DNA from 2 places in the Erwinia magellanica genome. Region 2 is predicted to be linked to the other one. Evidence: predicted binding sites of a transcription regulator. Region 2 holds the regulator's gene; the other holds the start of a gene.
What was found. The regulator PurR, encoded in region 2, represses purine synthesis genes. The targets are predictions, from matches to a motif close to CANGCAAACGTTTGCNTG.
Positions count from the first base shown of each region.

Region 1: rbsD (D-ribose pyranase) is a predicted target of PurR. The motif match lies at 1,213-1,230, and genes of this name have one in related genera.

Region 1 is NZ_JBCHVC010000004.1:532,765-535,893, forward strand. It holds gene alsS (acetolactate synthase AlsS) at 1-256, shown strand, start outside; gene AAH450_RS16930 ((S)-acetoin forming diacetyl reductase) at 277-1,050, shown strand; gene rbsD (D-ribose pyranase) at 1,242-1,661, shown strand; gene rbsA (ribose ABC transporter ATP-binding protein RbsA) at 1,669-3,129, shown strand, end outside.
Region 2 is NZ_JBCHVC010000001.1:905,716-908,844, forward strand. It holds gene punR (DNA-binding transcriptional activator PunR) at 1-871, shown strand, start outside; gene purR (HTH-type transcriptional repressor PurR) at 944-1,969, opposite strand; gene cydH (cytochrome bd-I oxidase subunit CydH) at 2,241-2,330, shown strand; gene AAH450_RS04185 (C40 family peptidase) at 2,368-3,129, opposite strand, start outside.

The sequences.
Region 1 (3,129 bases), on a different contig from region 2:
GGAATACAACATGGTGGCGATGCAGGAGCAGAAAAAGTACCAGCGTGTCTCTGGCGTGAAATTCGGGCCGGTTGATTTCAAAGCCTATGCCGAGGCGTTTGGCGCGGCAGGCTTTGCCGTGGAGAGCGCGGCAGCGCTGGAACCTACGCTGCGTAAAGCGATGGATGTGCAGGGGCCTGCTGTGGTAGCGGTGCCGGTCGACTATGCCGACAACCCGATGCTGATGGGCCAGCTGCATCTGAGTCAAATTCTTTAATTACCGTTCAGGGAGTAGAGATGAAAACGAAAGTAGCGTTAGTGACCGGCAGCGGTCAGGGAATTGGCAGAGCGATTGCCCTCCGGCTGGCAAAAGATGGTTTCGCCGTTGCCGTGGCAGACTTCAACAGCCAGACGGCACGCCAGGTTGCCGACGAGATTGTCGCGCAGGGAGGGAAAGCGTTAGCCGTTACGGTGGATGTTTCCGACCGCGATCGGGTATTTGCCGCTGTTGAGCAGGCCCGTAAAGAGTTGGGAGGCTTTGACGTCATCGTTAACAATGCCGGAATAGCACCCACCACGCTTATTGAAGAGATCACGCCGGAAATTGTCGATAAAGTTTACGCAATCAACGTAAAAGGGGTGATCTGGGGCATTCAGGCTGCGGTGAAAGCCTTTAAGGCTGAAGGGCATGGCGGCAAGATCATCAATGCCTGTTCTCAGGCGGGGCATGTGGGTAACCCGGAACTGGCGATTTACAGCTCCAGTAAGTTTGCGGTACGTGGGTTAACACAAACCGCTGCGCGCGATCTGGCTCCGGCTGGCATCACCGTGAACGGCTACTGTCCGGGAATCGTGAAAACGCCGATGTGGGAAGAGATCGATCGTCAGATTTCCAGCGCAGCAGGTAAGCCAGCGGGGTATGGCACAGCTGAATTTGCCAAACGCATCACTCTGGGCCGTCTCTCTGAGCCAGAAGATGTCTCCGCCTGTGTCTCCTTCCTGGCTGGCCCCGATTCTGACTATATGACCGGCCAGTCTCTGCTGATTGATGGCGGTATGGTCTTCAATTAATTCCGCTGCACATGGCCGGTTGCTGCCGGCCACTTCTTGCCGATCTCCCGTTTAGCTGTGCCTAAGTCAAACTTCGTCACAGGACAGCGAAACGTTTCGATGGCGATCACAATTTCACACTTTGCTCGTTGTTTTCCCTTCTGCCTCTCATACACTCCCGATCAGCGAAACGTTTCGCTCTGGAGTGAAAGATGAAAAAAGGCACCTTACTGAATTCTGAAATTTCGTCGCTGGTTTCCCGCCTGGGGCATACCGACAGCGTGGTGGTGGGCGATGCTGGTCTGCCGATCCCGGCCGGACCGCAGCGCATCGATCTGGCGCTGACGCAGGGTATCCCGAGCTTTATGCAGGTGGTGAAAACTGTTACGGAAGAGATGCAGGTAGAAAGCGCCATCATCGCGGAAGAGATCAAAACCCATAATCCTCAACTCCACAATGAGCTGTTAGCCCTGCTCGACTTGCTGCAACAACATCAGGGAAACACCCTTTCTATTCAGTACGTCACTCATGAACAGTTCAAACAGCAAACCCAGCGCAGCCAGGCGGTGATCCGCAGCGGGGAGTGTTCTCCCTTCGCGAATATTATCCTTTGTGCTGGCGTGACCTTCTGAGGCCATGATGCAACCTTTACTGCAACTGCAAGGCATTGATAAATCCTTTCCAGGCGTGAAAGCGCTCTCTGGTGCCGCGCTCTCGGTTTTTCCGGGCAGGGTGATGGCGCTGGTGGGTGAAAACGGTGCCGGGAAATCCACCATGATGAAAGTGATGACCGGCATCTATGCACGTGACGCCGGCAGCATTCACTGGCTGGGTAACGAGGTCTCTTTTAACGGGCCTAAAGCGTCGCAGGAAGCGGGAATTGGCATTATCCATCAGGAGCTGAACCTTATCCCGCAGCTCAGTATTGCGGAAAATATCTTCCTGGGCCGTGAGTTTGTGAACGCCATCGGGCGTATCCAGTGGAAGAAGATGCACGCCGAAGCGGAGGTGCTGTTAAAGCGGCTGAATCTGCGCTTCAGCAGCCATACGCTGGTGGGCGATCTCTCAATTGGCGATCAGCAAATGGTCGAAATTGCCAAAGTCCTGAGCTATCAATCCAGAGTGATAGTGATGGATGAACCTACCGATGCGCTGACCGATACCGAAACTGCTTCGCTTTTCCGCGTGATCCGCGAGCTGAAGGCGCAGGGCTGCGGCATTGTTTATATCTCGCATCGTATGAAGGAGATCTTTGAGATCTGCGATGACGTCACCATTTTCCGCGACGGCCAGTTTATCGCTGAGCGTGAAGTTGATTCGCTCAATGAGGATTCGCTGATTGAAATGATGGTAGGGCGCAAGCTGGAAGAGCAGTATCCGCGCCTGGATAAAGCGCCGGGTGAGGTTCGCCTGAAGGTTGAGCACCTTACCGGGCCTGGGGTGAATGACGTGAGCTTCACTTTACGCAAAGGTGAAATCCTCGGCGTAGCCGGACTGATGGGCGCAGGGCGTACCGAATTAATGAAGGTGCTTTATGGCGCGCTGCCGCGGAATAAAGGCCGCATCCAGCTGGATGGCAAAGAGGTGGTCACCCGTTCCCCCGAAGAAGGGCTGCAACACGGCATCGTTTATATCTCTGAAGACCGCAAGCGCGACGGGCTGGTGCTGGGCATGTCGGTAAAAGAGAACATGTCGCTGACGGCGCTGGACTACTTCAGCCATCGCGGCGGTCGGCTGAAGCATGCCGAAGAACAGCTGGCGGTCAGCGACTTTATCAAACTCTTTAACGTCAAAACGCCTTCAATGGAGCAACCCATTGGGCTGCTCTCCGGCGGTAATCAGCAAAAGGTCGCTATCGCCCGTGGGCTGATGACCCGTCCAAAAGTGCTGATTCTGGATGAACCGACCCGCGGCGTGGACGTGGGGGCAAAGAAAGAGATTTATCAGTTAATTAATCAGTTCAAAGAGGAAGGGCTGAGCATCATTCTCGTTTCCTCTGAAATGCCAGAGGTACTGGGCATGAGCGATCGCGTGCTGGTGATGCACGAAGGCCGCCTGAGCGGAGATTTCCCCATCGAACAAGCCACGCAGGAAGTATTA
Region 2 (3,129 bases):
TTCGGGCAGTTTCACCGCAGCCGCGGCTGAGCTGCACCGCGTTCCCTCCGCTATCAGCTATACCGTGCGGCAGCTGGAGGAGTGGCTGGCAGTACCCCTGTTTGAACGGCGGCACCGGGATGTGGTGCTGACCGAAGCGGGACGGGTATTTGTGCAGGAAGGGCGAAGTGTTATCAAAAAAATGCTCGCCACCCGGCGGCAGTGTCAGCAGGTGGCCAACGGCTGGCGTGGACAGATCAATATTGCCGTCGATCGGATAGTCAAACCTCAGCGCACGCGCCAGCTGGTGGTGGACTTTTACCGCCATTTCCCCGACATGGAGCTGCATCTGTCGCCAGAGGTGTTCAACGGCGTCTGGGATGCGCTGGCCGATGGCAGGGTTGATGTGGCCATTGGGGCTACTCAGGCTATACCTGTGGGCGGCCGTTTTGCCTTTCGCGATATGGGAGCACTGAACTGGCGCTGCGTGGTGGGAGCAGATCATCCTCTGGCGCAGCACCGGGAGCAGGTTATCAGCGAAGAGGCGATCCGGGAATGGCCCTCGCTGGTGCTGGAGGACACCTCGCGAGCGCTCCCCAAACGAACAACCTGGACCCTGGATAATCAGCGGCGGCTGGTGGTGCCAGATTGGGAAAGTGCTTTCGACTGTCTGTCAGCCGGGCTGTGCGTGGGCATGGTACCGGGACATTTTGCCCGGCCTCTGTTGAAACAGGGCACACTGCACGAGCTAAAGCTGGCAGCCAGTTTCCCCGACAGCCCCTGCTGCGTCAGCTGGTCTGAACAACAGGCGTCACCGGCGCTGAGCTGGCTACTCGATTATCTGGGTGAGAGCGATACGCTGAACAGCGAATGGCTGCGCGAAGAGGAGTAAAAAGCCTGAACAGCGCAAGCCGGGGGTAAAATATGCCCCTGGCTTGCAGCAGGAAAGAGGCAGGCAGAAGGCTTAGCGGCGGTAATCCAGGAAAGGACCGTCAGCGACCGAGCGACGTTCGATCAGGGAAGGATGTACCTCAATGGTCTGCGGATCTTCCCGTTTGCTGGTGATACGGTCCAGCAGCATATCGAAAGCGGTCTCGCCTAAGCGCTCTTTAGGCTGATGAACGGTAGTCAGTGCTGGTGTAAAGTAACGGGCGTTGCGCACGTTATCATAACCGATCACCGATATATCCTGCGGAACCCGTAACCCCATCTCGTCCGCAGCGCAAATGGCGCCCATGGCCATGACGTCACCGCCACAAAAGACCGCCGTTGGTCGCTGTTTCTGCGATAAAATCTGCTGCATCGCCTGATAGCCAGACTCCGGTTCGAAATCTCCCTGCACCAGCCACTCTTTACGGAGCGTAATATTGGCTTCAGCCAGCGCCTTCAGGAAGCCGGCATGGCGGCCGCCACCGGTATTGCGCTCCATTTGTCCGGGGATCACGCCGATATCGCGGTGACCCCGATCGATCAGGTAGCGCCCGGCCAGATAGCCGCCCTCAAAAGCGTTATCCAGCACGGTATCGGTGAAGTCTCCGCGAGACTCGCCCCAGTCCATAACGACCATCGGGATATTGCGGTTCTCTTCCAGCATTTTGATCAGCGGATCGGGATACTCAGAGCACATCACCAGCAGACCGTCCACGCGCTTTTGCGCCATCATCGACAGATAGGCCTGCTGCTTTTGCAGATCGTTATGGGCATTGCCCAGGATCAGGGTATAGCCTTTTGCGAAACAGCGGTTTTCCACCGCTTCAATAATCTCGGCAAAGTAGGGCGCTTCGCTGGAGGTGGCTAACAGACCAATAGTTCTGGTGTGATTAACCTTAAGGCTGCGGGCCACTGCACTGGGGGAATAGTGCAGCGATTTAATTGCAGCCCAGACGGCCTCCCGCGTCTCTTCGGCGACAAAGCGGGTTTTATTGATGACGTGGGAGACGGTGGTGGTCGACACCCCGGCCTGCTTTGCCACATCTTTAATTGTTGCCATGAACTAGCTACTCCTGCGCTTATCTCAACGTGTTGATAAGCCTGTTGTTAATCGTTTGCCTGAAAAGAGTAAAACCTGACGTCTTAAATCGGTTTAAGTTGCTGTCGGATTCGTCAGGAAGGAAAAGAGTGGTCGTCCGCAGAATTGTGACTGAGCGGACGTTGCGCAACAAAAAGAATTCTAACAAGGCTGAGCAGAGAAAACGAGATTTTTACCGATAAGTATGGGAAAATTGATAACACTATTAACTGTAGGGCTATTCAGAGGATATATGGATACCGATTTAAAGTTCTCATTACTGACCACGGTTTGCGCTTTGGTGATGATTATGGCGTTCAGCTTTACCGCCATCATGCACTAACTATAAAAGGGGCCTGATCGCAGGCCCTTTATAACGCTTAGCGGATGGTTTTCGGCGTCATCATCCGACGGGCGCCAATATAGTGACGCTGCCAGTAATCCTCGCCCAGCGCGCTTACCTGAATATCCTTGCCGGTACGGGGGGACTGAATGAACTTACCGTCACCCAGATAGACGCCAACATGGTCAGCAACCCCGCGTCCATTAATGCGGAAGAAGACCAAATCCCCTTTTTCCAGCTCATCACGTTTGATCGAGGCGGCATCGCGCAGATGATACATTTCGTTAGCGGTGCGCGGGATTTTAAACTTCACCAAATCCTTATAGGCATACCAGACCAGCCCGCTACAGTCGAAGCCGGTTTTTGGTGAGGTTCCGCCCCATTGATAGGGTTTACCCAGCTGGCCCATCAGTTTGTTCATCGCAGTTTCACGAGCTTTCTGATAGCGGGCACGATGCGCCTTGCTCAACTTCAGCGGTGCCGGGTCGAGATCGGCTGTCAGCGCTTCCATTTGTGCTGCTTTACCGCGATGCCGTCCGTAACGCTTTTTACTGCCATTAACGCTTTTCTTTTTATATCTGCCGGGAGTAACGGCGGCCGTTGCCGGAGAGGCTTTCTTTTTAAGCTTGAGCTTTGACACGGAGGTTAAGCGGGATTTCTTGCTGGTGGTCTCTTTAACTTTTTTTGTGGAGCTTGCTTTAACCGGCCTGCGTTTACGTCGCTCATCTTCACGGGCTGGCGTACCAGCATCCTTCTTATGATGGCTGGCATTAACAGGGGCGTGTGGCGATGCGTGCGC